2 regions of the Eisenbergiella massiliensis genome follow, and region 2 is predicted to be linked to the other one. Evidence: a T-box and tRNA genes for the amino acid it is inferred to sense, from the RefSeq annotation. Region 2 holds a T-box; the other holds one or more tRNA genes.
What was found. A T-box is a leader RNA that pairs with one kind of tRNA and senses whether it is charged. The one in region 2 lies ahead of DXC51_RS11870 (alanine--tRNA ligase), so its partner is inferred to be a tRNA-Ala.

Region 1 (16,401 bases), on a different contig from region 2:
TTTCGGTAGTGCCTTCCATGGTGCCTGTTTCATTCATACCTGTCGTATTTGTTTCATTTGCCGTTTCGTTGCCAGCAGTGCCGTTTCCAGCAGCGCCGTTTCCTGTGGTGTTGTTCATACCTGCTGTTTCTTCCGTAGCAGAAGCAGACTCTGTTGTATTTCCTGCCATGTCATCCGCGTTGTTTTTCTTACTGCCGCAGGCTGTAACACTGGCAAGCATCAGCAGAATCAGAGCTGCAGGTATTATTCTGTTCAGCTTTTTCATTTTGCTCACTCCTTTTTTCTTTGTGATTGGGTGTGTCTGTAAAACAGAAGCGCACTTTCGAACAAAATATCTGTCCGTTTTTTATTATGTTCGGAAAAATTCTTTTTATTCGGAAAAGGGAATTGTCAAATGGGATAAATTCGTGTAAAATATACCTAATTTTGTAAAAAAAAGTGTAACTGTTCAGTACCCCTCACAGTTACTGCTAAAATCCATCCTAAATCGCCTTTGGCGATGGATTTTAGCACTCCTGAATCATTTTCTTACGGTCAGCGAAGTAAATACGCTGACCTGCTGAACAGTTACAAAAAAGTTTACTAATTCAGAGGCAGGGAGATAAAAAAATGGAATTCAGACCATGTATAGATGTGCACAACGGAAAAGTGAAGCAGCTGGTTGGCGGGAGTGTGGCGGATATCAGTGACAGCGCGCAGGAAAATTTCGTGTCTGAGAAGGATGCGGCCTGGTATGCCAGGCTTTTTGAGGAAAAAAACCTGAAAAACGGGCATGTAATTCTTCTCAACAAGAAGGGAAGCCCCTATTATGAAAGCTCCAGGGAACAGGTCCTTTCAGCGCTCCGGGCATTCCCGGGAGGGCTGCAGGCCGGTGGCGGCATAACTGCGGAGAACGCCCATGAGTATCTGGACGCGGGCGCTTCCCATGTCATTGTCACTTCTTATGTATTCCGTGACGGGACGATTTCCTATGAGAATCTGAACCGCCTGCTGGAGAACGTGGGAAAGAAGAAACTGGTCCTGGATTTAAGCTGTCGGAAAAAGGACGGTTCCTATTATATCGTTACCGACCGGTGGCAGAAATATACGAAGGTGATCCTGAATGAGGATGTGCTTGACATGTTTGCCTCCTTCTGTGATGAATTCCTGATTCATGCGGTGGATGTGGAGGGCAAGGTATGCGGCATTGAAAAGGATCTGGTGGCGCTTCTGGGAAGATGGAACAGGATACCCATTACCTATGCCGGCGGAATCCGCTCCCTGGAGGATATCCGCAGCATTAAGGAGCTGGGCCGGAATAAGATACACATTACGGTGGGAAGCGCACTGAACCTTTACGGCGGCAGCCTGGATTTTGACAGGGTACAGGCATATGCGGAAGAGGAGCTGTGAGATACTCCGGCGGCTGTTAACTGTTTCTGGCACGTAAATGTGGCGGGCTGGCCGGAAGTGAAAAAATATGATGTTTCGTACAGAGATATAAAAGGAGCGTTCCGATTCGGCAGATGCCGGTTTCAGAACGCTCCTTTTTAAATTCAATGGTCGTTTCGGTACATGGGGAAGCGGAGCCATTGGTGGAATCCATTACAACTGTACAGCTTATTCTACAAATATATATTTGATCAAAAAAGGCACATTGTGATGGTTCGTGATAAGACAGGTCAACAGGATGCCTGATCTTATAATTTGGTTACGTTAACAGCCTGGGGTCCTTTTTCACCTTCGACAACATCGTATTCCACAGCTGCTCCCTCGTCCAGAGACTTAAAGCCGTCCATGTTCAGTCCGGAGTAGTGTACGAAAACATCATGTCCTGCTTCATCAGAGATGAAACCGTAACCCTTTTGGTTGTTAAACCACTTTACTGTACCTTTGTTCATTCTAGGATACCTCCGCAAAAAAATAAGAATTAGTATGTTGCCTTGCAACATAGTCAGAATATCACAAGAATATTCGAATGTAAAGTGCTTTTTTACGTTATACCACTTATTTTCTGAAAATATTTACCAGCAATTTTCCCGGCTTACGCTTCCTTATTCAGCCTTGAAAATACCAGTTCGTAGCCATCGTTTCCATAGTTCAGGGAACGGTTCACGCGGCTGATGGTGGCTGTGGATGCGCCGGTTTTCTCTGCGATATCCAGATAGGTTTTGTGATCACGCAGCATGGCGGCAACCTCAAAACGCTGGGAAAGGGAAAGGAGTTCATTTACGGTGCACAGATCTTCAAAAAAGCTGTAGCATTCCTCCTTATTCTCCAGTCTCAGAACAGCTTCGAACAGATGGTCCACTGCGTCTGTTTTTATTTTCTTGTTCATTTCTTTACCTCCGTACGATTCCTGTGTCTATCCAGGGAAGACAAAATATAGTTTACTTCTGTCCCTCATATACTGCGATTTTAACATACTAAAGTTTTAAAGTAAAGAAAAATGTCTGCGCCAGGAAGATTATGCTTGTCATGTAGTTTTCGATACTATATAATAAAGAACAGATATATATTATCATATATCCGGTTCCATATTTACAGTTTGGGAATTCCGGGCCGCGGTGTCCGTGCATGAAAGGGCGGAAGACAGGAGCAGAGAATGACGATTTCGACAGAAGATTTACTGAACAGCATTTTGAAAAGCCTTGACAGAATTGATTATGTAAAGCCGGAGGATATTCCCAATATTGATTTATATATGGATCAGGTAACCACGCTGATGGACAGCAAGCTGAAAAACAGCACCAGGAATCCGGACGGCGACAAGATCCTTACGAAGACGATGATCAATAACTATGCAAAGAACAATCTGCTTCCGCCCCCTGTGAAGAAGAAATATTCCAAGGAGCATGTTCTGATCCTGATTTTTATTTACTATTATAAAGGTGTGATGTCCATAAATGATATCCAGACCATTCTCCAGCCGATTACGGAACGGTATTTTAAGGGACAGTCCGATCTTACGCTGGAGGATATTTACAATGAGGTGTTCAGTCTGGAAAGGGAAGAGGTCGAGGTATTGAAGAAGGATCTGGTGGAGAAATTCACCAAAGCCGGCCAGACCTTCAAGGAGACGGAGGAAGAAGAGCGGAAGTTCCTGCAGCTGTTCTCTTTTGTCTGCATGCTCAGTTTTGATGTATATGTGAAAAAGCTGCTGATTGAAAAGCTTCTTGACGCATACAGCGCCGAACTGGCTCCTAAAGGGAAAAAAGGACAGCCTAAAAATGCCAGGGAAACTGCGGAAAATGGGCCTTCAGGTAATAATGCCTGAAAATTTACAGGATTTTTGTCAAACATTCTCTTGCCAATTTCGAAAAATGTGGTAAAATAATACCCATGGAGACATAGCTCAGCCGGGAGAGCGTTCGCCTCACACGCGAAAGGTCACGAGTTCGAGCCTCGTTGCCTCCATTTTTTTCGGAAAATTAATTTGGGCTCGTAGCTTAGCTGGGAAAGCGCTGTGTTCGCAACGCAGAGACCGAGGGTTCGAATCCCTTCGGGTCCACTCAAAAAGTTTAAATCCGAACTCTCTTACGGGGGTTCGGATTTTTTTATCGTTATACGGCGCTTACATACCCATGCTTTCATAGTGCAAAATCCCTCTGTAGAAAACAAATCTGGCGCCGAGAAGGCTGAAAAGACTTATCAGGACCAGTGCCGCGCACAGGGACAGCATATGCTGCCCGGTAAGGATCATTACCGGGACCATGCCGATAAAAGCGTAGGGCACAACAAAGAGCAGGATAAATTGCAGGATTTTGGGATAGATCATGATCGGATACCGGGCATAGGAGCCGATTTCGGTTATCATATAAGGAATGCTGGTCCTGCCGCCCGCATCGTACCAGAAGACCAGGCTGTTTGTAAGCAGGTAGCTGGACATACAGATTATGGTGCCGCAGAGGACAAAGAAAAGGCACATCAGCATGGACGCAGGACGGAAAATCCCCAGCCGGATCAGGCTGTAATTCAGGCTGATGAATCCGAACAGGACCACGCCGATCCCATGAAGCCCCATGCCGCCGCACAGCACCTGGTAAAAAGGCGAAACAGGGCGGGACAGGATGGTGTCGAAATTTCCGTTGAAAACCATGGAAGGCAACTGCCAGATCCCTTCAAACAGAACGCTGCACAGCCCTTCAGACAGGTAAAGAAAGGACATGATCAGATAGATCTCTTCCTGCTTCCAGCCGGCAATCGTTTTGATATTGCTGCAGATAATAAATGGAACCAGCATCCCGAAGAACCTTGTCACAACGCCGGAAAGCAGCATGAGCCAGAAGTTCAGCGGATATTCCATTTCTGTTTTTATGTACTGTTCCTTCATTTTCAAAAATATCTGTATCATTTCAGCCTCCTGCAATTATCAGGTTTTTGCGGATGTTTTTGTAGAACAATCCATGCAGCGCCAGAAAAATGCCGATCCAGAAGAATTGGACGGCGTATACCTGGAACAAGGGAACGTTCAGCTCCTGGCCCAGCAAGATGCTGATCGGGATCTGTATCATGTAGGGGAAGGGAGTCATATAGGCCATGCTTTTCAGCCAGCCCGGGAACATGACGATAGGGATCAGGGCGCCGGAAAAAAATTCAAATATGGCGTTGCGGGTCCAGCTGATGCCCAGATATCCTGTGGTATAAAAGCACAGCAGGCTGCACAGCTCGATGAGGAGGATGCGCAGCAGGAGGGCGCCCGCCATGCAGGGCAGGAATAAAACGATATTCTGCAAAGAGGGCACGAGCAGAAAACGGCCGAATAAAAGGAATCCCGCGGATGCTATGATCAGATTGAGCGCAAGCTGGGGCAGCAGGGTACCGGTCATTTCCGCAACGGACTGAGAGAGAAAGGAAACCGGACGGATGCATCTTTTCACAACGGTTCCATTTTTTATTTCCTTGGATAGCGCGTTCTCAGAGGACCAGCCCATGATATGGTTCAGGGTAAAGGCAATGAGCAGGTAGGAGTACATCTGGGCGGCGTCCATACCGCTGATGATGTGATCCGGCTGCTGCTGGTACAGGGCATGCCACAGAAGATACTGCCCTGCAAGCAGGACCATGGGAGACAGAAGATTAAGGAAGAAACTGGTCCGGTAGTACATCTGGCTCTGCAGGGACATTGCGGTCAGCTTCAGAAAGTTTCTCATAAGGCGGACGCCTCCTTTTCCCGGGAAAATATGTGGGAAACCACCGTATCGATATCCGGGGCCTGGATGGAAATATCTTCAATGTCAAAGGCCTGGGATACGGCATTCAGGACGGTTTCCGCCCCGTAGGCCTGCATGGGGTAATCGATGCGGGTGACGCGGCCTTCCCTGGAAATCCTGGCATCCGGAAGATATTTACGGATATCGGACTTCTGGACGCCGGTAACCCTGATGGAACGCTCATGGACATACTGCTGCTTCAAGGCATCCAGAGAACCGTTGTAAAAAAGCTTTCCGCCGGAAAGGACTATTGCGTCGTCACAGATTTCATCAATATCATCCAAATCGTGACTGGTGAGGAATATGCTGACGCCCTTTTCCTGATTCATCTGCCTCAGAAAACTGCGGATGGTATGCTTGATATTAATATCCAGGCCGATAGTCGGCTCGTCCAGGTATAAAAGCCTGGGAGAATGCAGGAAAGCCATGCCGATATCGGCCTTCATACGCTGGCCCAGGGAGAGCTTTCTTGCGGGAGAGGATAAAATCGGGGCAAGCTCCAGCAGCTGCACAATCATGTCATAGTTCTTCTTGTATTCTCCGGGATCCAGCCGGTACAGGGTTTTTACGGCCTGATAGCTTTCCTCGACGGGCAGGTCTGTCCAAAGATTGGATTTCTGGCCGAAGACAACGCCGATTTTCCGAAGATATTCCTTACCGCTTTCCCGGGGATGCCCGCCGTAAACTGTTACATCGCCGGCAGTGGGGGTGAGAATGCCGATCATGATTTTAATCAGGGTGGATTTTCCGGCGCCGTTTTCCCCGATGCAGGCCAGGGCCTGTCCCTCCTTCATTTGAAAGGAGATATCGTCCAGCGCTGTTTTTTCCGTCCATCTGGCATGTGCCAGGTTCCGGAAGGCGCCTTTAATTCCGGGCTCCTTTATATTCAGACGGTATATTTTTTTAACATGATTTACTTCCGCCATAATATCGGCCATGATAGTTCCCTCCGTTATTCTTCCATGCATAATGCGGCGAATATTTTTTGCAGCGTTAATGGCTTTATGGTAAATTCCGGGTCCTCCGGCAGGCTTTCTCCGGGCCGCAGGAGCACGGCGATGCTTTTGCTTCTTCCGAAATTCCCCATGTCATAGGATTCGTATTTTGAGGCAAGGGCTTCTGTTTTTTCTTTCAGGCCGCTGATGAGGAAACTGCGTCCCAGCAGCTGTTGGGTATTTTCCATGAGGCGTATTCTGCCGCAGTCCAGCGTGGATTTCAGGTAAAAATCCAGGAAAATCACTTCTTCCGTAAGATCGGAGACTTCATCAATGAGATGGGTGGCGATCACAAAAGCGCGGCCGCTGCCGGAAAATTCATCCAAAAGCATTTGGTAAAATTTTTCCCTGCTGAGGGTATCCATGCCGGCTTCCGGTTCATCCAGAAATGTAAAATCAGCTTTGCTCGCCAGGGCGGCAATAATGGATGTCATGGACATCATGCCTTTTGACAGCTCGCCCAGTTTTTTGTCCGGGGAAAGCTGATAGCGGCCGGCCAGCGTTTCCGCCAGACTGCTGTCCCAGCCGGGGCAGATGTGTGACAGCTCCTGGAAATAGCCGGAAAGGCTCTGGGCGCCGCGTCCTTTTTCCTGTATGGTCAGAGAAAGATCCTCCGGAAAAAAGACGCGCCCGAGAGTCAGCTCCAATTCCCGGCCGTTGTCATCATATAGATGGACGGTTCCGGCGTCCGGGAGGAGCTGTTTGGATAAAATGGAGAACAGGGTGGTTTTGCCTACGCCGATTCTTCCTGTGAGGCCGTAGATTTTGCCCTTTTCCAGGGTGAGTTGAAGCTGATCCAGTACTTTTTTTCCGTTACATAGTTTGGTGATGTTTTCTGCTTGCAGTTTCATGAAGAATTAGACTCCTTTTTTATGGTTAGGGCCGCGTCCGGCGGCAGGATATTCAAATTGGGGCCGCCTCTCCGGAAGGAGAAAGGTAAGCCGCGAAAGGCAGCTGCGTAGGGGGAGAGGAGGAAAATTACGCAAAGTCTCCGCCGGTTTCAATTGTGCGTATCACTTCTTCTTTGGAAAGGCCGATGCTGGCGGCTTCCTGAAGCAGCTTCGGGATATACTGCTCTTTGAATAATTTTCTGCGCTTTTCAAGAATCTGCTCCCTGGCGCCGGGGGAAACGAACATCCCGATGCCCCTTTTTTTGTAAAGGATTCCTTCCGCAACTAAAAGGCTGATTCCCTTGGCAGCGGTTGCCGGGTTGATGGTATACTGCTTTGTCAGCTCATTGGTGCTGGGGACTTTTTCATCTTCCAGCAGAATTCCGCGCAGGATGTCCGTCTCTATGATTTCGCTGATTTGGAGATAGATGGATTTGTCGGAGTTAAGGAATGTATTCATCAATATGGCTCCTTGTGATGTGGTTAACTACTTATGTAGATAACCATATCACAAGGAGAGGGGGACTGTCAATGATGGGGGAGGAAGTTTTTATGGCAAATCGGAAAAATTATTTATCATGGAGTCCAGAAAATCGGCTGTTATTTTCCAAACTGGAATTTAGTGCAGCTCCGAATTGCGCCGACCCGGTAATTATGGTAAAATAAAAACAAAATTTGGGGAAAGAAGGTATTAGGTTATGGACAGAGAAGTATTGGATTTTGTAGTGAAAAAAACACATGAATTAATGGACGCTGCATCCTGCAGCAGCGAGGCGAAGGCGGCGGCCCAGGTTTGGCTGGATGCGGTCGGGACTGACAGGGAGGCGGCGGAGACGGCGAAGTATATTGCTGAGCTGGAAGCGGATATCGTGACGGTTGACGGATTAATCAGTTTTGCGCAGTCCGAAGCAGGAGCCAGTGTTTTCGGGGCTGACAATGCAAAAAATATTGCGGCCCATGCCAGGGAAATTAAGGCGGCCGGGGCTAAATATTGTGACTGTCCGGCCTGTGCGGCCGTGGAGGCGATTCTTGAAAAGAAAGAGCTGATGCAGTAGACAGATGTGAAAAACCACAACAGTCTGTGATTTGAAAAAAGAAATGTATTTTTGCAGGGCATCAATCAGAAATGAGGGGTGCCCATTCTGATGCATGTGAGGAAAGAGGAGCGTATGATTAACAGAGAAGACATGCTGGAGCTTACGAGGCGGATGACGCTTTCGCGGACTTCCATAACGAGGATTGCAGGGTGTTATGTGGACAGGGACGGGGAATTTGAGGGAAGTTTTAATACGAATTTTTTGAAATTATCTTCACCGGAAAGAGCGAAAAAGCTGGAACTGGCCAAAACCATTCCCTTTTCGGCAACCAATGTAAATCTGAAGGATTATGAATTCCCGGATAGCGTGCAGAAACCGGGGAGTATGTGGCAGATGCTTATGGCAATGAAGGCGTGCGGGTTGAAGAATGACGCTCTGATGGATACTTTTTATGATATGGTTATGGAACATTATCATGCGGCTTCGGAGTATGCAATCCTTGTTTTCCATGACTGCTATGATATCCCGGCAAAGGCTTCCGACAAGGAGCGGCTTTGGGAATCGGAAGAGGTATTTGAATATCTGATATGCGCGATTTGCCCGCTGGTGGGGGAATATGAACCGGGAAAGCCGGAGTGCGGTTTTTTATTCCCTGCTTATATTGACAGGTGCGGGGATTCGGGGCGGATTCATGTATTTCAGGAGGATGCGCGGCGGCCCCACGGGGAGATACTGGATATTTTGGGAATTGGGGACGGGCGAAGCCATACATCTTTGCATGAAAAATCCGGAAGAGGACTGCATGGATGAATATGGAAGAAGGAAATCTGAACATAGATAACAAATGATGAAGTGAAAAAAACTCCGGCGCACGTACATTTCTGCTGAAATGGCAATGCGCCGGAGGGTCAGAAGCTGATATTAGTAAATTGAATTATTTTTGTCTTCTTGCTGCCCGGATTCCGTTTGGGTATTATTGCTGCTTTCCGCCGCCCCGAGCGTAACGGATAAGGTTTTTTCCGTATAAGTTCCGCCGGTGGCAGGGATTTTAACTGTGATTTCCACGGTTTCTCCAGCGGGATAATACTGCAGAAGTTCGGTCAGCTCCTGAATCTGTGTGATAGTTTTGCCGTCAAAGCCGGTAATCACATAGCCTTTTTTGATCCCGGCTTTATCTGCGCCGCTTCCTGGCGTTACGCTGGCTACATAGACGCCGGAAGGAATGCCATAAATGCTGTTAACAGATTCATTTACGGTAAGGCCGGAAATGCCGATGCTGGATTTCTGATCCGCGCTTACCTTAGTGCGGGTGGTTTCGTTCATGAGGTTTTCAATAATATCGGAAACTCTTGACATGGGGATGGCATAACCCATGCCTTCTACCTCGGTGCTGGCCATTTTGGCGGAGTTTATGCCGATGACTTCACCCTTCATGTTAACAAGCGCGCCTCCGCTGTTGCCGGGATTGATGGCGGCATCTGTCTGGATATAGGTAGGCAGGGCGGAAACGTCAGCAGAGGTATTTACCACCTGGGTATTGGAGCCCATGGTACGGTTCGTAGCGCTTACGATACCTGTGGTGACTGATTGGCCGTAGCCCAGTGCGTTGCCGATGGCTACCACTTGTTCGCCCACTTTCAGGGAATCGGAATCACCGATGGATGCAACGGCAATTTGCGACATGGTATCCGCTGAAATGCTTTCAAGAGGAACCGCAATTACGGCCAGATCGTTTGCGGGATCCGTACCCTTAACATTTGCTTCGTAAACCTGGTTGTCGATGAAGCCTGCGGAAAGCGTATCCGCGTTTTCAATGACATGGTTGTTGGTTACGATTAAAAGCTCGGTATCATTTTTACCGATGATAATGCCGGAACCCCGGCTTTCTGTTTCCTGAGGAATGGTCTGTCCTCCGTAACCGAACATGCTGAAGTAATTTTGTATCTCCTGAACGGATTTATTGGTGATGGAAACTATGGAGGGCATGACGGTTTCCGCAATATCCGATACATCAAGGCTGCCCTTTTCAGACGCTGCGCCGGGGATGGCGGCTGCCTTTAAAAGGCTGGCGGAGGTGTTTTCTGCGGCAGCAGTATTATCTGAAGTCTCCGTAGGGCCGATGAGTGTGTTGACAGCCTGGAAGGAGCCTGCGGCAACACTGCCAAAGAGCGCGGCGCTTAAAGTTATGGCGCCGATTTTTTTTACAAGCTTCCCTGCTTTTCCGGTTTTTTTAGGGCCTGAAGGTCTGTTGGAGGCCGGCCCGCCGGTTTCCGGCATCTGGTAATAATCATACATCTGGTTTCTGTTTTCATAGTTATTATTCTGATATTCAAACATAATGGTCAACTCCTTTTCACCTTTTTTATGAAAGAATCTTTATCTCCTGTTTCTAAGATGTAGTATAAAAAGAAATTGTGATGGAATTATTATGGAATTGTGATGAGAGTGCGAAAAAAATGTGGTAATTTTGTGTTTGCTGCCTGAACTGTCAGCTTTGCTCATGCAGAAGAAAATGAACGCGGCAGGGTTTTATAAAGGAACAGAGTGTCCGGGCGGCTTTTACCTTAAGGTATTTGCTTTGTAATCAGGCAATATACCGGAAAAGATTGCGCAGTCAGCCGTTGCATGCTAGAATGCAATTAGTATGTGAATAAAGATGAAACCTGTTGTATGGGGGGGCAAAGGAGGAGATGCTTTTTTGGCTGTATACGGAAAAGCTTAAGTCTGAGGCATGAAATATAACGGAACAGCTGGGAAAATGGTGTGGGAGGTACACGATGAGAAAATTTGATGACCCAAGAACGCGGAATCTGGCAAATGAAATAGAACGGCAGTATGGAAATCTGAGGAAATTTTCACAGAGAATTGAAATACCCTACAGTTCACTGGTATCAATGCTGAATAACGGGGCATATACCATGAGCTATGGTACAATGTTAAAAATATGCATGCTGCTGGAGCTTGATCCCATTGATTTTACGCCGCTTACGGGTAGCAGGAGTATGGGTGAACATCTTTTGGAGAAACAGATTATGGACACCTTTTCCAGGTTCAACCAGGAGGGAAAAAGAAAGGTTATGGAGCTTCTGGAAATTTATGTACAGATAGAAAAGTATACAGTATCATTTTCCCGGGTTCCCGACGGCGGAAATCAGGAACAGGAAGTATAGGGGGCGGGGATACAGGGACAGGCCGGCTGTTGGGGATTGATTCCCATTTGACAAAACCATTGGAGGCAAAAATACAATTGAAAAATCTGAAAGTATCATGGAAACTGTTTATTTCATATGCAGTATTGCTTGTATTGCTTGTTGCGGGCTGTGCTGTCAGCATAGCTCACCTGGCGGGGCTGGGCAGACAGATAGAAACCTTTTATGAGGGGCCTTTTATCGTAAATGACAGCGCAAATATTGTGAATTCCAATTTTGAGAGGATGCAGAAGGCTGTTTATCGTGCAATTGCTAATTCTGATCCGGAAATAACGGCGGAAGCTATTGCCAACGCGAGGGATTCGGCTGCGATTATCCAGGAACAGCTGCCAGTGATAAAGGAACATTTCCTTGGGGATAAGGATATTATTGCCCGTTTGGAAGCGGCTCTCACAGAGCTTGAACCGATGCGGAAAAATGTTCTGGAGCTGGCAACCCTGAACAGGCGGGAAGAAGCAGCAGATTATATGGAGCATAACAATATACTGGTGATTAAGAAAGCCCAGGCAGAGCTGGAGCTTCTGATAGAAAGCGGAAAGACCAGGGGGAACAGCCTGGTGGATGGCTTAAGAAGCAGGCAGAGGAAGGCTGTTGTCACACTGTTTTTACTTGGAAGCATCAGCGTGGCTGTCAGCATCGTTTTTGGTATATACATAACACGCGGTATTACGCGGCCGGTAGCCCAGCTGGAAAAAGCCGCCCGTAATCTGGCGGAGGGGAAGTTATCCGATGTGAAGATTGATTATCAGTCAAAGGATGAATTGGGAGTACTGGCTGATGATATGCGGGGGATGGTATATCTGCTTTCAAATGTAATACGTGACGAATCCAGCTTGCTGAAGGAAATGGCGGCCGGTAATTTTAATGTGCACAGTAATTTTGAAAGCAGTTATGTAGGGGAACTGAAGCAGCTTCTGCTGTCCATGCATGAGATTAACGTCAGGATGAGCGGGACTTTGCTTCAAATCAGGCAGGCTTCCGCCGAAGTGGCGTCCGGTTCGGAGCAGGTGGCCTCCGGCGCCCAGAGCCTGGCCCGGGGCGCGTCGGAACAGGCTGTTTCCGTAGAAGAGCTTTCCAGTACGATTAGCGGGATATCGGTCCGGGTGGAAGAAAATGCCCGGAATGCAAAACAGGCTAATGTGGAGGCGCAGAAGGTAAAGGCCGGAACACAGGAAAGCAGCAGATATATGGAAGACATGCTGTGTGCAATGATGGAAATAAGCGACAGTTCAAAAGAAATTATAAAAATAATAAAAACGATTGAAGATATTTCCTTTCAGACGAATATCCTTGCCCTGAATGCAGCTGTGGAAGCAGCGCGGGCAGGCGCCCAGGGAAGAGGTTTTTCCGTGGTGGCCGGAGAAATACGGAAATTGGCAAATCAGGCGTCGGCAGCTTCCAAAAATACGGCCGCTTTCATAGAAAAAAATTTGCGGAACATAGAAAATGGGAAAAATACGGCGAACAAAACGGCAGGTGCATTAGCTGAAGCGGTAAGAGGGGTTGACCGGATAACCAATGCGCTTAATACGATTGCCGGGGCATCCGAAGGCCAGGCAGCGGCTGTCCGCCAGGTTATGGAAAGCATGAATGAAATATCCTGTGTTATCCAGTCGAACTCCTCCACGGCGGAGGAGAGCGCGGCTGCAAGCGAGGAGCTTTCTTCCCAGGCGCAGTTATTGAGTTATCTGGCGGAGCAGTTCAAACTGAAGGAATTGCAGGAGTGTATCTGATATGAATATGCAACAGGCGCAGATGATTATCTGCGCCTGTTGTGCCTTTTATATTAAAGAGGCGTATAATAGTAACATTTAGAATGTTTTTATTGCAGGATATTATCTATTGGTATATTGAATGTATATATCTAATGGCGTATAATTTTTCTCAATATAATTTACAGGTAACTACAAATGAGAAAAAATTTATACGTTTTGGAAATTTTACAATATTTTTGCCAGGATAAAGATTTAGTTGAATTTTTCAGTAAAGATGAGATGTTGATAGGATATTGTCCAATTATATACGTACCAAGAGAGTTTTGGTATGTTATTGTGGAATCGGTGGCAGTGGATTTGTTTAAACTGAAGCTGACATGTGATTTTAATAATGGAAGCTGTAATATAAAAACTGACATGGATGGAAGACTGTATCCTTATGCCGGTTTGTTTCACTGATGAACATAGCTTTTCAGGCCAATTACTGCATGTGGCAAATTCTTTTCCGGTTTCCGGGGGAGGCTGCCTGTCCTGAGCTGGAATCATTTCAGAAATATATCTAAAATAGTAAAAATTGAACAATAGAAGAGGAACAGCTAATCTGGGGGAAATTTCAGGTTAGCTGTTTTTTTCTCAAGGAGATTCCTTCAGGCATCTTTTTTTGTGCGGCGTGAACACTTTCGCCTGCCCGCAAAGGAATGGAGGGACTGAGAAAGGAACGTATGCCGATTTCAGCAGTAAAAGGCGCTGTTTTCATCATGCATGGAGGATGCGGGATATTTTTGCATATAATTTTAGTAAGACAGGTGAGTTCACCAGAGTAAAACCGGTATGAATCGGACGGAGCTGTCTGTAAAAGGGACTGTGGTTTGTGAAAATGGTTCTATGTCCCTGGTTTACATTGCGGAAGACGGGACAGAAATACTGGTTTATGACGGAGAAGGCGGAGAAATAGACATCGCAGTTGAAGTATCAAAAGGAAAAGGCAAACTGTACTTTGTCGGCGATAATGCAGTGTATACTTTTTCAATGGAAATAAGCAACCATTGGATTTTATGTTATATGTGACCGTATCCGGCTGGCGGAAATAACGGCAAATAATGATACCCGTATTCATGTATTAGGTACTATGGAAAGCGATATGCTAACAGGCAGCTATTTTGTGGGTTTTGATCTTGAGGGCAGCTATATAGTGACTATTAGTGCGAGACAGCATACCGGTAAATTCAGTATTTGCGCCATAGAAAAAGAGGGATAACGGTATCGGTGAAAATGCTCAAAACCGATATGGCGGCCACAAAATATGCTATAATGAAAGTCATGATACATTTTTTGAGGGAGAAATGGTATGCCAGTATATAATATCGGGATTTGTGACGATGATAAAAATATGTGCTGCGAACTGGAAAGTATGCTGATTGATATTTTTCGGGAATTTAATGTACATGTAGAAATTGAACCCTGGTATTCAGGAGAAACCCTGTGTAAGCATCTTGAAATGGGGAATGCGTTTGACCTTCTCTTTTTAGATATTGAGCTTCTGACGTTGAATGGTGTGGAGGTGGGAAAATTTATCCGTGAAAGCCTGAATGATATTAAAACAAAAATTATTTTCATTTCCTATCATAAAGGGTACGCCATGCAGTTGTTCAGTGTACAACCCCTGGATTTTATCGAGAAACCGTTAGAATATGATGCTGTTAAAAAAGCAGTGGGGATTTTTCTGAAAATAGAGGGCCTGGGGAAGATATTTTTAGAATACCGGAATGGAAATGTGTTTTGTCGTGAATGGTGTGAAAATATTATTTATATTACCAGCGATAACAGAAAAGTTTAGATTGTTGCCTTTCAGGGGATAAAAGAATTTTATGGTAAAATAAAAGCAGTTCTTACCCAACTGCCGCCAAATTTCCTGCAAATCCACCAATCATATGTCATTAACCAGGATTATGTGATTGAATATACATACGAACGGGTAAAAATGTTTAATGGGGATGAACTGAATATCAGCAGACGCTACCGGAACCAGGTCAGAAATCAGATAATTGATAACAGAAGGAGCCAGGGATGAGTATACATGATATTTTGATCGCCGCCGTAACAAATCTCTTCCGTATCTATATTGTCTGGAAGTTTGTCGGTCTTTTTCTTACTGAAAGAAAGGCAGGAAAAAGAACTGAAGTAATCGCTTATGTGATATTTTATGTGATAAGTTTTGGCATGTTTCTGATTTTTCATTATCCAATCGTGAATATTGCCACGAATCTGATATGTCTTTTTTGGTTACCCTTCTTTATGATGGCAGCATCCGCAAGAAAATAACTACAACCGTGCTTATTTACACGATAAATATGGTGAGCGATATTCTCGCAAGCTTCCTTTTCTTTGATTATAAAGTCGGACAGACAACGCCGCAGTTATTTTCTATTGTAACAGTCCTTTTAATCCAAATCTCAGAACTTATTGCTGCACGGCTCCTGGATAATAAAGCGAAACAGGAGTATACGCGGGGGATAAAATACCTTCTTATAATACCGGTATTAAGCATAATAATGCTTTTTATGCTGATTAGCTTTAACCTGAATAACAGATTTCTGCTTGTATGTGAGAGCATGGGAATACTGCTTATTAATATCGTTGTATTTTATTTGTATAATATGCTTATGGAAGTGCATCATCAGCTCCGTGAAAAAGAGATGATGGAGTTAAAGGTAAAAGTTTATTCCAGCCAGTTGGAAACAATCACGCAGACGCAGAAAAAAATCAGGCGGCTGCGGCATGATATGGTCCATCATATTATGCAGCTGTATAGTATGGCTTCGCTTAATAAGAACGCGGAAATGTTGGAATATCTTGATAAAATGGAGCAGGCAATGATAAATCCCAGGGAGCATGTCAGTTCGGGGAATAAGGATATCGATGGTATTCTCAATTTTATGCTGGAGAAAGCGGTATCTATTCTTAAAAAAGTTGATGTTCAGGTCAAAATACCGGAGGATTTGCATACCTGTTCATTTGAGCTGGCGGTTATTCTTGGAAATATTATTGATAATGCGATTGAAGCAGCACGGCAGACGGAGGTTAAATGGCTGTCCCTGCAAATTACCGCGGATAAAGGGATACTTTTTATTCGGGTATCCAATTCATATTGTGGCTGCATTAAGACCTCAGGCAATAAACTTCTAACGTCAAAAGAGGATAAGGAAAACCATGGCCTGGGACTGGATAGCGTAAAGGATATGATTAAAAAGTATAATGGTGATATGAAAATAACCTGCGATAAAAATATATTTACAGTGGATATATTACTTTATCTTACGGTGAAACGTGGCTGAATGATTTTATATTGCTGGTCAGAAAATA
Region 2 (16,401 bases):
ATATCGGGATTCCTGGGAGCGGGGAAAACCACGTTCATCAAGGCTCTGGCAGAAAAAACGGATAAGAGGTTCGTGGTCATGGAAAATGAATATGGTGAAGTGGGGATTGACGGCGGTTTTTTGGCATCGGGGACAGGACAGGCGGAAATGAAGGTGTGGGAGCTGACGGAAGGGTGTATCTGCTGCACGATGAAGGCAGATTTTGCTTCCTCCATTCTGACGATTTCCAATACGCTTGATCCGGAATACCTGGTAGTAGAGCCGACGGGGCTTGGGAAGCTGGGAAATATCCTTACCAATATCAGCCAGATCCAATATGAAAGAATAGTACTGATGCAGCCGGTAACGGTGCTGGATGTGTCCGCTTTTGACAGGGATAAGGAAAAGTACCCGGAAATCTGCAGGGACCAGATTGAAAACGCAGCCACGGTTATTTTTACCAAAACAGGGGCAATGGACGCGGAGGAGCTTTGCAGGATTGCGTCAGAAGTGAGGGCAATGAATCCTCAGGGGGAGATTGTGACGGATTCCTGCGAGAAGAAAGAGGCTTCCTGGTGGAATGGGCTTTTTGAGAGATATCTGACGAAGGAAGGGGAGGAGAACGCGAAGAAAAGGGAGAGGGAAACGCTGCAGCCGGATTTGGAGAATGCAGGCTTTACCTCCATACACCTGGAGTCCGGTAACCAGCTGGTTCTGTTTCTGCAGGGAGTGGTGTCAGGCGTGTTCGGCGATATCAGGCGGGCCAAGGGGTATCTTCCGGCAGGCAGCGCATGGCTCAGATTCGATGTGGTGGACAGGAATTACAGTATTACCGGCTATGAAGGCGGCGGGGATTCCCGTGCCGTATTTATCGGGAAAGGGCTTCACCGGAGAGAACTGGAGGAGGTGCTTTGCCCGGAAGAGAAGAATTTGATGGGAAAGGCTGAGAAAATGCGGGTTTCCGGGAAGTACAGATGAGGCCGCTGCTGGCAGGAAAATAAAATGTGGAAAAAATGAGAAAATGGTAAAAATTTTTCTTGCCAAGCAGGGAAACATTTGATATGATATATCACGGACGGGGCATTAGCGCAGCTGGGAGCGCGCCACGCTGGCAGCGTGGAGGTCACGGGTTCGAGCCCCGTATGCTCCATTGGAAAAAGTACCGTATTTGCGGTACTTTTTTTGATCGTGTTGCATTTTGTGTTACTTCGTTACAATTCGTATAAAAAAGGAAAATTATATTGACAGAGCAATTTGAGTGTGATAACATCAGTCTAATTTAAAACAAAAAGGCCTTGACGAGAAATAGTAAGTATTAGGGATTTCGCAGAGAGAAGATGGTTGGTGTAAATCTTCATTGATCTAATATTGAAGCAGTCTCAGAGCTGTGAACCGAACGGATAAATCTCAGTAGGCTTCAACGGAATTCCACCGTTATTCAGGAAACAATATCGGAGATATCCCGTATTGATAGAGTGCAGAGAAATCTGAAATTAGGTGGTAACACGGACAGGAGAGTTCGCCCTAAGCTGACAATATAAATGTCAGCTTAGGGCTTTTTTTGTTTTAAAAAACAAATTAAACGGAGGTATTAAGCATGGTAAAAATGACACCGGATGAGTTAAGGAAATCATATATTGATTTCATGAAAAGAAAAGGGGCCAGTCAAGTACCTTCCGCTGGCTTGCTGCCGGAAAATGATCCCTCAACATTGTTTACCGGAAGTGGGATGCAGCCTATGGTTCCATATTTGTTGGGGGAAAAACACCCAATAGGCAATGAAATAACAAATATTCAGAAATGCTTAAGAACAGTGGATATTGATGAAGTTGGAGATACCTCGCATTTAACTTTTTTTGAAATGCTGGGCCGATGGGAATTTAAAGCAAATGAAAATAACTATAAGAATAAGCAAATTGATGCCATTTGGAATTGGCAGATTAACGAATTGGGAATTGACCCCGGCAGGTTATATATCAGTGTGTTTAAGGGAAGTGATGATTGGAATATACAGAAAGATACAGAAACAATTCAAATCTGGTCAGAGAAATTCAAATCGGTAGGTATAGAGCCTGTCGTTGAGGATAATCCATATAAATATGGGTTATCCAGAGGAGGAAAAATATTTTTATATGATGAAAAAGAAAACTGGTGGAGCAGAGCTGGAAGTCCTTTAGACATGCCTGTTGGTGAACCAGGCGGGCCAGATAGTGAAATGTTCTATGATTTTGAACCAGATGGTAATTCACTGGATCATCCTGCTTCTGACAGCGAAAGGTTTTTAGAGATTGGGAACAATGTGTTTATGTGTTATAAAAAAGAGGGCGCCGGGTTTGTAAAAATGCAGAATCCCAATATTGATTATGGAGGCGGATTAGAAAGGGTCGCAGCAGCTCTTAATGATGATAGGGATGTTTTTAATACGGCATTCTTTTTTAATGCTAAGAAAAAACTGATGGAGTTAAGCGGAAAAGATTATGCTGACGATTTTAAGTCATTTCGGATCATACTGGATCATGTGAGAGCAGCAGTTTTTCTAATCAATGACGGTGCGGAGCCGGCAAATAGTGACGCAGGGTATATAACAAGAAGGTTATTAAGGAGGGCGATTCGTGCAGGTAAAAAAATCGGTATACAAGGAAGTTTTATGGGTGAGTTGTCTGAAGTTTATATAGATGAAGCAACAGCTTATGAAGACTTGCACAGTAATAAAAAGAAAGTTATTGAGATAATAAACAAGGAAGAAAACCTTTTCTATAAAACATTGCAGCAAGGAGAACTTGAAATACAAAAGCATCTTAAAAATAAGGGCAAAGTTACAGGGGCAGATGCATTTTATTTTTATGAAACATATGGTTTCCCTCTGGAATTAACGGAGGAATTCCTGACTGAAAATGGCTGTAGCATAGAGAACAGGGCTTCTTTTGCAGAGGCGGAAAAAAGACATGCAGAAAAGAGCAGAACAGCTTCCGCAGGTAAATTTAAAGGTGGATTAGCTGACCAATCAACGGAAACAACAGCATTACATTCTGCTGCTCATTTATTACTTGCTGGATTAAGGGAAGTTTTGGGTGATCATGTTCATCAAAGAGGAAGTAATATTACTTCAGAACGGTTGAGGTTTGACTTTAACCATGATGAAAAACTTACACCGGAGCAGATTGCAAAGGTGGAAAAATATGTGAACGAAGCAATTTCATCAAAAGCGGTTATCTATATTTCTGAGATGCCTAAAAATGAAGCAAAAGAGAGTGGCGTTGAAGGTAACTTTTGGGATAAATACCCTGATATAGTCAAAGTGTATACAATGAAAGACGACAAGGGGAAAATTTGGAGCAGAGAAGTATGTGGAGGACCTCATGTAAGCGATACTGCAAACTTGGGAAGGTTCAGTATTCAAAAAGAACAGTCTTCTTCTGCCGGAGTAAGAAGGATTAAAGGCGTCCTTAGCAAATAACGCAAACCTGATACCACAGATTTTGACGGGGACAAATACTTTTTCAACATCAGGGGAACTGGCGGTGCCTGTGCTGAAATGCAAAACGCAGGAGAGGTAATCTCCGGCATAAACAACTCCTGCCCCTCAAGATGGAGAGGCAGGAGAGCTGCGGCGCCGGAAAGCGGCATTTATGACATTTTATGCCATCAACAGAACGGCAAAGCCATTTTTTTCAAGCATATGGGAAACCGAGCCCTTCAGAAGAAGAAGCTGACCGCCGTTCATGAAGCGTTCGGCATCTGCGGGAGCTTCTCCCATGTGGATGATTACGCGTACCGTATGCGCGCCGTATCTTTCAAATACTACCAGTCTGTCGTCATGGCCGCCATAAACGGCTCTCCATTCATCCGCCGGGGCAATCCAGTCCCTGCGGATACGCAGGACTGTTTTTACAAAGTCTTCCGAATCGGCGTGGTTTTCGTCCCAGGGCATCCCCTGTCTGTACTCTGTTTCCCGGATGCCGGTCACCTTTTTTTCATCTCCGTAAAAAACACTTGGCACTCCGGGAGCCATACAAAGGTACAGGAAAGCCGCCTGCCACCGGTCATAATCGCCACCGCACAATCCCAGGAAACGCGCCACATCATGGCTGTCCAGCAGGTTCAGCTGTGCCGCCGTCACCTGGAAGGGATAACGCAGCTGCATGTCGGCCATCCTCCAGAGGAAATCATCCGCCCCTGTTTTTTCCAAGGCAAAAAAATCTCTGCAGTGCTTTCGGAAATCATAGTTCATGACGGAATCAAACATGTCGCCCTTCAACCAATCCGCCGCGTTTTCCCAGACCTCTCCAATCAGCACCGCCTCCGGATTTGCTTTCCGCACAGCAGAACGGAAGCTGCGCCAGAAATCTTTATCCACCTCATTTGCCACGTCCAGACGCCAGCCGTCCACATGGAATTTCTCGATCCAATAGCGGCCCACTTCGGCAAAATATTCCTGCACTCCGGGATGGGCCGTATTCAGCTTCGGCATTTTAGGCTCATAGGCGAAGCAGGCATAACCGGGCGCTTCTCCCTCCTGAGGCCTTTTTACAGGAAAGCAGAGATCGTAAAACCAGTCTGCATAAGCGGAAGTGTTCCCATACTTCACCACATCGTCAAACGGGGGGAAATACCAGCTGCAATGGTTGAATACCCCATCAATGATGATGCGCATACCTCTGTTATGGACGGCTTCCGTCAATTCCAGGAAATCCTCATCCGTGCCCATGCAGGGATCCACGTGGAAATAGTCCACAATATCATATTTGTGATATTCCCCGGCCTGAAAAACCGGATTCAGGTACAGGCAGGTAAATCCCAGCTCCTGAATGTAATCAAGATTTTCCATAATGCCCTTAATGGTACCCCCCAGACGGCTTTTACTCACCGTGCCGTGAGGCGCCTTCAGCTCTTTTCCCATGCCGCAGAGCCGGGCCTTCCCGTCTGCAAAGCTGTCCGGGAAAATATTGTAGACAACGGCATTCAGAAACCATTCCGGCGCCCTGACGATTTCCGAACGCAGGATATAAGGATACTGGTAGTATTCACTCCGCCCCTCAACAACAAAGCCATCCTCCATCACCAGATCCGGCATATCCTCATGGAATTCATCCGCATAATACCAGACATATTCCCCTCCCTTTTCCAGCCTGAAAAAATAACAGATCCTGCGGGGACACGGTTGGATAGTCCCCTCATAAAAATCAAACAGCTCATCGCTGTAACGCCGCTGCATGGGGATGGACGCAAAGCTTACCGGTGAATCCGGACAGGCCCTGTCCCCATAAAAAAGCGTACACAAATCCAGATCCCCCTTCGCGGCCCGCAGACGGATGGTAAACGTATCCTCCGACCGGGCGAAAGCGTACTGGGACGCCGGTATGTGCGCAACCGCACTCCTATTCATTTCAAATCCTCCTAGTTTTGCGGAGCAAAATGCGAGCCCTCTGGCGAGCAGAGGATTTTCCTCCTAGTTTTGCGGAGCAAAATGCGAGCCCTCTGGCGAGCAGAGGATTTTCCTCCTGGTTTTTAACCTTTTACACCGCCTGCGGTCAGCCCTGACACCATATACTTCTGGATACAGAAGAAAATAATAAGGATAGGCACCGATACTAAAATGGCGGCCGCTGAAAACAGGGGCCAGCTGCGGCTGTAATCGTTTGCCTGAAGCTGATACAGGCCGCCGGCCAGCGTATAGCTTTCTTCCCGGAGCATAAAGGTAGTGGCAAAAAGGTATTCATTCCAGACAAATATCAATACCATGACGGCAGTTACAATAATGGCGGGACGTGCCAGCGGCAGGATGATTTTCGCTATCAGCGTCAGATTGCCTGCCCCGTCAATTTTGGATGCTTCTTCGATCTCAACGGGAATGGAATCGAAATAGCCCTTCATGTTCCAGATGGAAAAAATACACATGCTCCCGGAATAAATAAAAATCAGCCCTGCATGGGAATTCAGGAGATTCAGCAGCTTAAACAGTCTGAAGATAGCGAACATGGACAAAATCTGGGGAAAGGCGTTCAGCAGAAGAAGCAGCTGCATGACAGCCGTCCGGCCGGGGAAACGAAACCTGGAAAAAGCGTAGGAAGCCGTGACGCTCGTTCCCATGGCAAGCACCATTGTACCCGTGCTTAGGAGGACGGAATTGAAAAGCCATTTCAGGAAGGGCTTTTCCACAAGGATGCTGCGGTAATTATCCAGCGTGAATTTTTCCGGCAGGAGAGAAAGGCCGGTGGTAAGCGCCCCGCTTCCGCTGCTGACAGAAAGCAGGAAAGCATACAGTATCGGAATCAGTCCGGCCAGACATATGCTGATGAAAAACAGATTTAAAAAAGCCAGGCCAATCGTTCTTTTTACAGAGCGTTTCATACCGTTTCCTCCTTCTGTGCCCTGTTTGTCCAGAAGGAAAACAGGATAATAATTACAAAAATGATCATGGATACAGCAGAGGATAATCCATAATTATTGGAGACAAATGCATTCTGATGGGCATAGGTAATGATGGTTGACACGGTAGCCCCGGTTACTGAGCCCTTCTGCATGGTAAGAAGGTAGATAATATCAAACTGCTTAAAGGTGATAAAGGTGGTCATGATCACCGCCGGGGCCATGATTTTTTTCAGGGAAGGGATGGTAATATACCGGTTCTTCTGCCACAGATTGGCTCCATCCAGCACCGCACTCTCGTACATGCTCTGGTCGATGCTCTGCAAAGCCCCGTCCATCATCAGGATCATATAAGGAAGTGACATCCAGAGATTTAAAACCATGCAGGATATAAAGGCGGGTACATTTCTGGACAGGAAATCCACTTTTTCCATCCCGAATGCCACAAGAAGCTTATTAAGCAGCCCGAACTCCGTATTGAACATTCCCACGCGCCACACCAGAATGGAGACATAAGCCGGCATCGCCCAGGGAAAAATAAGCAGGGTTTTGTACAGGCGCTTCGCCTTCAGCCCCTGTGTATTGAGGGCCACGGCAAGCACGTAGGCGATAGCCGTGTCCAGCACCATATTGACAGCCGTCCATAGTATGGTGGTGCCCAGGGCCGACAGGAAGCCTGAATCCACTTTAAGAAGCGCCCTCTTATAATTATCCGCACCGACCAGGGAATAGTCCGTCCAATGATAAAGATTCATATTGGTCAGAGAAATATAGCCGGTATAAAGGATTGGGAAGAGTACAATCATGGCAATCAATATCATGGCAGGGAGGCTGTAGCCCCAGGGACGGAGCTGCCTTCGGACCGGATGCTTCCGCTTCACCGGAATATCCGGCTTCCGGGGAGCGCTGTGCTTTACGTTCATCATTTTATTGTATTCCCTTCTGAATTGCCCCGGCCGGGTTTCACCGGCCGGGCTGTACAGGAAGCGCCGCATGCATTTTTTTGTCTGTCTGCAGCGATCCAGGCATAACCGGACTGCAAAAAATTATTTCATATCCTGTATGGCGGTCAAGGCTTCCTTTTGATATTTTTCAGCTGCTGTGTCCACATCCTCTCCGGATTTGTTGACTGCAGCAAGCAGGGATTCTGCCGGCCCCCACATAACGCTCATTTCAGGAATGTTGGGCATGGGGATAGCTTTTTCTGCGCTTTGCTTCATGGCAAGGATCATTTCATTGGATGCAACCTCCTTGTCGTCATAGGCCTTGCTGTTGGCAGGGGCGCAGTTGAATCCCTTGGCCAGCGTGATTCCTGCTTCCTCCCCGGCGAGTACCTCCAGCACCTTTGTCACTGCTTCCTTTTTTGCTTCGGCAGCATATTTTAATACGCCGATACACTGAACACCGGAATACGGAATGAGGGAATTGCCGTTGGGAAGCGTAAAATCTGTCAGGGCTTTGACGCCCAAATCAATGCCGGCTTCCTTAATTCCGGATACCAGCCAGGGGCCGCCTATAATTGCCGCCGCTTTCCCTTCATTAAACAGGGCGGTTACCGTATTATAATCCCCGTCGGCCTGCAGCCTGGAAAACTTTTCATTGTATAGGATGGCGTCCTTTGTCGCCTGCGCATCCAGCCCCGGATTTCCATCCTTATCGATGACATAGCCTCCGAACCCGTTGATAAAGGGGGCCACATTATAAGTGTTGGAATGCTGGTTCACCAGCGCATAGGTTCCGGCTGCGGTATCCGTGTGAGCCGTCATATAGTCGTAAAGCTCCTCTGTGGTGGAAGGAATCTCGCCTTCCCACAGCGCCTTATTATACATAAACAGCACGGTTTCATAATAAACCGGCATAAGATACTGTTCTCCCTTGTAGGTTGCGGCTTCAATTGTCATGGGCAGCAGATCAGCTTCCTTTTGGGCGCTTATCAGGTTCCCCACCGGCTCCAGAATACCCATTTCCGCGAAGCTGCCCAGCGAATCATGGGCAAACAGGTACATATCGGGGCCATTTTCAGCATCCGTGCCGTACAGCTTGATCTGTCCGGTCACATCGCTTTTCTTTTCAAATTTCAGGGTGATATTTTCCCCCGCCAGCGCTTCATTCACCACATCCGCCAGCGCATTCATCATCGCTTCATCATTATCATGCCATGCGGTGAGTGTAACCGCCTCACCCGGCTCCTGCTGTACCGGAGCCTCCTGTTGTACCGGAGCTTCCGGCTGGGAGGAGGCCTCCGTCTGTACGGCTTCTTTTTCCTCCGGCGCTGTATTTTCCGTGCCGGTCTGCGCTTTCTGTCCGCAGCCTGCCAGTACTCCTGCCGCCATGATACCGGTCAGAAGATAACACAATATCTTTTTCATTTCACGTCCTCCATTTCTGCGAAACCGCTTTCCTGATTAACAATGTCCTTTACTTGCCCAAAACAACTTTTATTTCTCAAATAAGGATGCGCACCATTTATTTAAGTCATTTATAGCATTTATCAGCTCCCTTTTCTATCGGTTTTTGCAAAATACGTTGACTTTGTTAGGAAACCGCTATACTATAATTTTAAACTTATCACTTTTTCACAAGGAGGTTCCCATGGCCGTAACAATAAGCGATGTGGCAAAGGAGGCCGGTGTTTCCACCTCCACCGTTTCCAAGGTACTCAACAACTGGAGCTCGATTTCCCCCGCAACCTGTGAACGGGTTCACGAAGCCATAAAAAAGCTGCATTATACGCCCAATGCCAGGGCTGTCAGCTTTGCAAAGGGCGCGTCCCATAATATTCTCTTTTTATCCAGCCTGAAAAAAGAGGAGGCCTACCGCAACCCACATATGTTTGACATTCTCTGCGGCGTCCGACGAACTCTGGCGGAGCATGGATATACGCTGATGCTGACGGACTTCCCGGATACGGCCGAACCGCAGGAATATCTCACCGGGCTTATCGGGAAAGGGCTGGCAGACGGTATTCTCATCCATGGTTCCTGTTCCTTCCCGCAGCTCTCCAGGCTGCTTACGGAAAGCCGGTTTCCCCATATCCATATCGGCCATCCCGGCCCCGGAAGCCGTATGTGCTGGATCGACACAAACAACGGCCTGGCAGGGCAGTTTGCCGCGCAGCATATGCTGGAATGCGGCTATGAAAAAGTCGCATTCATCGGTGAACGGCGCACGGATCATATATCCACCCAGCGGCTGAACGGTTTTCTGGGCGGTATGTATGACTATGGCTACAGGGTGCCTGACGAATACATCCGCTACACAGATTCCACCAGAGAGGATGCCTGCCGGCAGACACATGAGGTCCTTTCCCTGCCCGTACCTCCCCGGGCCTTCATCTGTGAAAATAATACGCTGGCGCTCGGCGTCGTCAAGGCTCTCCATGAAAGACAGCTGCAGATTCCCGATGAAGCCGCCTTCCTGACTTTCGACAGCTATCCCTATTCCTCCATTATTGATCCGACGCCCACTGTCATTGACATTGATGTTTATGATTTGGGCGTCCAGGCAGCACAAATGCTGCTGCGCAAGCTGGAAAACCCTACTTTGCTGGTACAGGCCTATACCACGCTGCCGGTGCTCAGGCAGGGGTTGTCTACCGTACTGGCTTTTTAGTGAAGTTTTTCCATGGGCACGATATAAAAAAGATTCGCGGATATAACTGCCCGCGAATCTTTTTCTATTATACTTATATAAGGAATGCTCTGCATTGATGGGTACAGCGTCAGCCGTCCAGCCTGCGTACCATTGCAACATAAGAGTCGAGAACCATAACGCTTTCTACCTTCTTTTCAGAAGATAAATAAATAGTGACCGTAACGCCGTCCTGGAATTCCATTTTGGGATCAAAGGTATCGGTTAATTCATATTTCCCGTTGTTATTTTTATAATAGGCGTTGCCGTCTTTATCGTTGTAGACGGTAAAATCATATTTATCATAATTGGTATCACCCAATGATAATCCGTTTAACAGGGAAACAGTGGAATCACCGTTAAAAGAGATGTAGGATAACAAGCCATCTGTGTAGCCAAGGGTGATATAGCCATAATCATAGGTATTATTTACCAGTTTGTATTCCTCGTCCCCCATGATTTTCTCCACATCGGCGCGGCTCATGTACAGCTTAAGCTTATCTCCCGAGGGAAGCTTTACCCCGAACATTTTTTCTGCGGAGCTGCCTGAACAGGCGCCAAGGAGCACTCCCAGCAACAGTGCGGTAACCAGGCACAGCATTTTCTTTTTCATAATTTAACCCTCCATAGTTTATGAATTTATGTATCTACAGTATATCATACCATTGTTTAAGGAGAAAGCCAACCACAGTTTTACCATACATTTGTGGCAGGATTTCCCGTACTGTGACCAGGGGAGGCAGGACTGCGGGATTTTAACTCAGCGGGAGGTCTTAGCGGGAGAGCCTGTTAGAGGAACCATCCTTTACATTTAACCTTATTTCTTGAAATACATATGGAAAGCAGGTAAAATGAGTGCAATACAGGGGCGTAAATACAGTAATCGGATGCAGGCGGAGACTGCAAAACATGGACAGGAGGCAGATATGGCCCACAGGATTTATTATATTGAGGATGATGCGGGAATCGCGGAGGGAGTGGCTTTTTTCCTGCGAAGAAAGGGCTTTGAGGTGATAACGGCCGCTACGGTTGCGGAGGGGAAGCAGCTGCTGGGCAAGGGGCTGCCCTCCGTGGTGCTGGTGGACTGGAATCTGCCGGATGGCAGCGGAGAGGGGCTGTGCAGGTGGATAAGGGAAAAGTGGCCCATGCTGCCGGTGATTTTTCTGACGGTCAGGGGCGATACCAGGGACATTGTGAACGGTTTTCAGAAAGGGGCGGATGATTATCTGGTCAAGCCTTTTGAACTGGAGGTGCTGTATTCCAGAATCTGTGCGCTTCTGAGGCGGGCCGGGCAGGCCGGGGGAAGCTATTTGGTGTGCGGTCCGGTTTCCATGGATAAAAATCAGATGAAGGTGTTTCTTAATAAGGAAGAAATCAGCCTGGGATCACTGGAATACCAGCTTCTTGCAGCGCTGTTGGAGCATAAAAACCATACGCTTACCAGGCAGAAGCTTCTGGAGCTTTTGTGGGATGCAAACGGAAATTTTGTAAATGACAATACCCTGACCGTTGCCATGAAAAGGCTGCGTGAGAAGCTGTCGAATCCGGCCTGTATCAAAACGGTGCGCGGTTTCGGATACCGTATGGAGGATGTGGAGGAATGAATAAGAAACAGTCGGTTATGGCGGCAGGTATTCTGGCGGTTTTGTGCTGCCTGTTTTGCAGCATGTGTGTGGGAGTGCTCCTGGCCCGGTATTTTGCGGCGAGCCAGAAGCGTATCCTTACGGAAGTCACGGCCGGCCTGGTGGAAGCATATCCGCAGGAGGAAAAGGAAATCATGCTTCTGGTAAAGAAGGGGCTGCAGCCGGTTGCACGGGAGGCGGAAAAAACGGCGGACTATCTGTCGGCATATGGATACCGGCTGTCGGATTTTGCTTCCGGTTATCTGAAGCGTTCCATAGGGACGGCCTTTGCGGGCACGGCGGTGGTTCTGCTCCTGCTGGCAGGGCTGTATGGGCATGTGCAAAAGAAGAGGCAAAAAAGGGTCGGGGAGCTGACCGGATATCTGGAAAAAATAAACCGGGAGGGGACAGCCTCCATACTGCCTGACGCAGAGGATATGCTGGCCCCGCTGCAGGATGAGATATACAAAACGGTGACCGCCCTGCGTTTGGCCAGGGAAGCGGCGGTGCAGGAGCGGAAGAATTTTGCGGATAATCTGGCGAATATAGCGCACCAGCTGAAAACGCCGGTAGCTTCCCTTTCCATTGTGGCGCAGCTGATGGAAACGGACGGACAGGGGGGAGAGCGGGCGGTTTCGCTGAGAAAACAGACGGCGCGGCTGGAACGGCTGATTGAAGCGCTGCTGACCCTGTCCAGAATTGATGCGGGCGTGCTGCAGCTGGAAAAAAAGGAAGTGGATATTTTTACCCTGCTGGAGCTTTCGGCGGAGGGCGTGGATGAGATAATCCGCGCACGGAAAATCCGGGTGGATATCCCCAACCATCCCGATATTACGTTTCAGGGGGATATGGAATGGAGCATGGAGGCTTTTTCCAATCTGATAAAAAACTGCGCGGAGCATACGCCTGAGGGCGGCCGGATCATAATGGATTATACCTGTAATCCGTTATATACCCAGATTATAATCCAGGATACGGGGGCGGGTTTTGCTCCGGAGGAGCTTCCGCATGTGTTTGAACGGTTTTACCGGGGAAAGGATGCGGGAGAAAACGGGATCGGCATCGGCCTGTCCCTGGCGAAATCCCTGATTGAGATGCAGAATGGTTTCCTTACGGCGCAGAACCTGCCGGAGGGAGGAGCCTGCTTTACGGTCCGGTTTTACCATCACTGAGGGGGGACGGCAGACAGTGGAAGGGAAATCGGACAGCGGCGTGGAAAGCGGGCGCGTTGCTTTTGAAGGGAAGCGGCTTGTGAGGACAGGAAAGAGGCTGAAACAGGGCAGGGAAGCGGCTGAAACAGAGCCGGCAGCCTGCAGATTATGTCTGCGGCTGCCGGTTTTTTTATTTCAAGAGAAAGCTTTGCGGTTTATTGTTGGGGAGAAAGCGGAGGCCTCTACTGATTTTTTGTAAAGCGCCGGGGAGACAGTTATTTTGCTGCCGTCTGAGCATATTCCGTATTTACCAGGTCGGTATAGGGAACCCTCTGGGAAAGCTCGCCGGATTCCTCCAGGATATTCTGCAGCAGGGTGAAGGCGTCCTCATCAAAAACCAGATTGTCCTTCCAGGTATCCTGATCATAATATCTGGTGACGATGGTGGTGATGGTTTCCTTGTCGGTTTCTTCAAACTGCGGCTGGATGGCTGCTGCAATTTCTTCAGGAGTGTGGCTCTTTACATAATCCATACCCTTCTGGAGGGCGTTGGTGAAGGACTGGATTACGTCGGGATGCGCCTCAATATAGCCCTTTTTCGCGGAAAAAGCGGTGTAAGGGACATATCCGGAATCCTCGCCCAGAGATGCTACCACGTAACCGTCGCCTTTGGCTTCCAGGGCGGTGGCATGTGGTTCAAATTCTACGGTAAAATCACCCTGCCCGCCGGAAAATGCGGCTGCGGTGGAACCGAAATCAATGCTCTGGTCAATTGTCAGGTCTGCCTGCGGATCGATGCCGTTCTTTTTCAGGATGTATTCGAAGACCATTTCCGGCATTCCTCCGGCCCTGCCGCCGAGAATGGTGGTGTTTTTCACCATATCCCAGGAGAAGTTGTCAATCGGCTCCCTGGCTACCAGGAAGTTGCCCGCGCGCTGGGTCAGCTGTGCGAAGTTTACCACATAGTCCTCCGTGCCGCCCAGATAAGTATAAATGGAGGCTTCAGAGCCCATAAAGCCGATGTCGGCTTCGTCTGTAAGTACGGCGGTCATGGTTTTATCGGCTCCAAAGCCGGTAACCAGCGTGAGGTCGATGCCCTCCTGGGCAAAATAGCCTTCTTCGATGGCCACGTACATCGGCGCATAAAAAATGGAATGGGCTACCTCATTCAGCGTAACCTCCGTCATTGCTTTATCCGGCGTATCCTTGGCGGTTTCCTGCTTCTTACCACAGCCTGCAAAGGTAAAGACAGCCATGGCAAGAACCAAAGTAAATGCGAGAATTCTTTTTTTCATAAATTCCTCCATAGGTTTGATGGTATATTGTATGAAAAAAAGCGCGGAAGGTGCTTCTTTTTTGGCTGGTATGGCTGTACAGCCGCTTTTTTGGAGGAAAGCGCCGGCTTGACAGCTAAGGAGGGATTGGGGATAATGATAGAAAAGAGCGGAAAAAAGTCACTTGTGGATTGGGGCAAAAAGCTGCGGGAGGACTGGGCGGTTACGGAAAAAGGAAGCTGGGCGGGAAAATGGCAGGATTTGCAGATTGGCGGAAAAAAGCGGGCGGGATGTGTGAAAAAGCCATGCAGGCCGTCGCAACAGTGTATCTTCTGGTTGCGGCCTGTATGGTGCCGCTGTATATGCATGACGGATATTATGGGCTTGGGACGGCAAAATTCCAGCTTTACCGGAATGTGGGCTTCATGGCGCTGCCCTTGATGGTGATTTTTGCTGCAGCAAAAGCGGCGGGCGGCTGTAAAGGGGGACGCCGGAGGCTCTGGGGCAGGGAAAAAGGCGGGAATGGGACGCTGCCGGGCATTTGGATTAAGGAGAAGGCCGGAACCTGGCTGCCAGAGCTTTTTCTTCTGGCTTATGGCGCTGCGGTGATACTTTCTTTTTGTCTTTCTTCCTATAAAAAAGAGGGATTGTTTGGGGCGGAGGGCTGGTATATGGGGCTTTTTTCCCAGATGAGCTTTCTGGCGCTTTATTTTTATTATGCGTATGTCTGGAAGGCGGAAAAAGAAGCGGTTGGGGTGATTCTGGGAGTTTCCGGCGGGATTTGCCTGTTGGCGGTGCTGAACCGGTTCGGCTTTTGGCCGGTGGATTTCCGGGGAAGGTCGGATACGACGCTTTCCACTATTGGGAATGTGAACTGGCTGTGCGGGTATCTGTCGGTGTTGCTGCCTGTGGGGACCGCGGTGTTCTGGGGAAGCCGCAGGGAAACGCAGAACGGCGGGAAATGCAGGGAAGGGCGGAAAGGCAGAAAATGGCTGCAGGCGGGAGCGGGTGTTTTTACGGCGGCGGCTTTTCTGTGTACGGCTGTGCAGGGGAGTGACAGCGGTTTTCTGATCATAGGGACGGCGCTGTGGGTGCTGTTCCTGATTTCCTGCAGGGACGGAGCGGAAATGTCCGCATTCCAGGATGTGTTTCTGACAGCTTCGGGCGCTGTTTTCGTGGGGCTGCTGGGACTGCGGGTGTTTCGGGGAACTGTGGAAGCGGGCAGCTGGATAACGGGGATCGTTTTGTATGGCGCGGGGGCGGTTACGGCGGCTGCGTTTGCGGGGCGGCTCTGGTGGAAGAAATGCGGCGGGACGGAGCGCGCTGGGGAGTGCTCTGGAATGAAAAAAGGCGGGACGGAACGCATCGGAGCAAAAAAAGACAGGAAAGGGAACGACAAGTCTGCAGATGCCGTACAGCAGGGGAGGCGGCTTTCCCTTATGCGGAAAATGGGCGTGCTGCTGCCGGCGGCAGCAGCGGTGATCTGTGCGGGACTTCTGGCGGCCGGTACGCTGGGAGGGGAAGGAATGAAGGAAAGCCTGCCGTCCATTTTTATTTTCAATGAGGAATGGGGGAACGGACGGGGCGGTATCTGGAAGGAGTGCCTGGAAATATGGCGGGAACAGGACATTGCCAGGAAGATGTTCGGCGTGGGGCCGGACTGCCTGAAGGCCTTCCTTTATGCGGAGCAGGGGGGCAGGCCGCTTCTGACGCAGATTTATGCGGATGCGGTCCTGACCAACTGCCATAACGAGTGGATGACCTTGCTGATGGACACCGGGCTGCTGGGACTCATTGCCTATGCGGGCTTCCTGGTCAGCGCTGCGGTGCGTTTCCTGCGTAAGGGCGGAACTGCAGGGGCGGCGGGAGCGTTGGCAATCATTACCTACACGGTTCATAATATGGTTAGTTTTCAGCAGATTACGAGCACACCCCTCCTTTTTCTTGCGATAGGACTGGCATGGAACAGTGGTTGTATAAAGCGTGAGAATAGGGTAAAATGAGGATAAAGGGTAAAAGGCCTTCAATAGTGAGGATGGTGAACAGCTACAAAGATTTATGGAAAAAGGGGAGCGTCCGGCCGGTTGGCCCGGAGGCGTGCAACGGGAAAGGGTAAGGTGTTGCTATGAAAAAAGGAAAGAAATGGCTGATGTATTTTGCGGCAGCGGTGCTGCTCACAGTGGTGATTCCCATTACGGCCGGAGCCTCAGGCTCGGCCAGCGGCAATTCGGCCAGCGGGAATGCGCCGGCGCCCACAAAGCCCAATGTGGTGCAGATGAGTACCGGAATTAAGCTGAATTCCACGGTGCCTACCTATTTTTATGCGGACACGGTAAAAGGGGTCATCATCCTTTCGCCGGACGGTATGGTGAAAAC

Region 1: it encodes a tRNA-Ala, which carries the amino acid that the T-box ahead of DXC51_RS11870 (alanine--tRNA ligase) is inferred to sense. The anticodon was not compared.

The regions. Positions count from the first base shown of each region.
Region 1 covers NZ_QVLV01000008.1:161,260-177,660, forward strand. Annotated here, with positions in the region: gene DXC51_RS13565 (hypothetical protein) at 1-265, opposite strand, end outside; gene hisA (phosphoribosylformimino-5-aminoimidazole carboxamide ribotide isomerase) at 610-1,392, shown strand; gene DXC51_RS13575 (cold-shock protein) at 1,680-1,880, opposite strand; gene DXC51_RS13580 (YerC/YecD family TrpR-related protein) at 2,024-2,317, opposite strand; gene DXC51_RS13585 (DUF1836 domain-containing protein) at 2,585-3,256, shown strand; tRNA gene DXC51_RS13590 (tRNA-Val) at 3,324-3,396, shown strand; tRNA gene DXC51_RS13595 (tRNA-Ala) at 3,418-3,490, shown strand; gene DXC51_RS13600 (ABC transporter permease) at 3,554-4,333, opposite strand; gene DXC51_RS13605 (ABC transporter permease) at 4,335-5,132, opposite strand; gene DXC51_RS13610 (ABC transporter ATP-binding protein) at 5,129-6,130, opposite strand; gene DXC51_RS13615 (ATP-binding cassette domain-containing protein) at 6,145-7,038, opposite strand; gene DXC51_RS13620 (GntR family transcriptional regulator) at 7,166-7,537, opposite strand; gene DXC51_RS13625 (hypothetical protein) at 7,776-8,132, shown strand; gene DXC51_RS13630 (DUF4317 family protein) at 8,247-8,924, shown strand; gene DXC51_RS13635 (S1C family serine protease) at 9,036-10,451, opposite strand; gene DXC51_RS13640 (helix-turn-helix domain-containing protein) at 10,892-11,284, shown strand; gene DXC51_RS13645 (methyl-accepting chemotaxis protein) at 11,362-13,056, shown strand; gene DXC51_RS13655 (hypothetical protein) at 13,870-14,106, shown strand; gene DXC51_RS13660 (LytR/AlgR family response regulator transcription factor) at 14,387-14,875, shown strand; gene DXC51_RS13665 (LytTR family DNA-binding domain-containing protein) at 14,894-15,109, shown strand; gene DXC51_RS13675 (sensor histidine kinase) at 15,309-16,373, shown strand.
Region 2 covers NZ_QVLV01000007.1:82,067-98,467, reverse strand. Annotated here, with positions in the region: gene DXC51_RS11880 (CobW family GTP-binding protein) at 1-957, shown strand, start outside; tRNA gene DXC51_RS11875 (tRNA-Ala) at 1,057-1,129, shown strand; T-box leader at 1,266-1,509, shown strand; gene DXC51_RS11870 (alanine--tRNA ligase) at 1,577-3,436, shown strand; gene DXC51_RS11865 (glycoside hydrolase family 13 protein) at 3,617-5,365, opposite strand; gene DXC51_RS11860 (sugar ABC transporter permease) at 5,488-6,330, opposite strand; gene DXC51_RS11855 (carbohydrate ABC transporter permease) at 6,327-7,274, opposite strand; gene DXC51_RS11850 (extracellular solute-binding protein) at 7,395-8,717, opposite strand; gene DXC51_RS11845 (LacI family DNA-binding transcriptional regulator) at 8,941-9,960, shown strand; gene DXC51_RS11840 (hypothetical protein) at 10,070-10,591, opposite strand; gene DXC51_RS11835 (response regulator transcription factor) at 10,905-11,582, shown strand; gene DXC51_RS11830 (sensor histidine kinase) at 11,579-12,772, shown strand; gene DXC51_RS11825 (hypothetical protein) at 12,789-13,010, shown strand; gene DXC51_RS11820 (ABC transporter substrate-binding protein) at 13,027-14,046, opposite strand; gene DXC51_RS11815 (O-antigen ligase family protein) at 14,277-16,028, shown strand; gene DXC51_RS11810 (hypothetical protein) at 16,151-16,401, shown strand, end outside.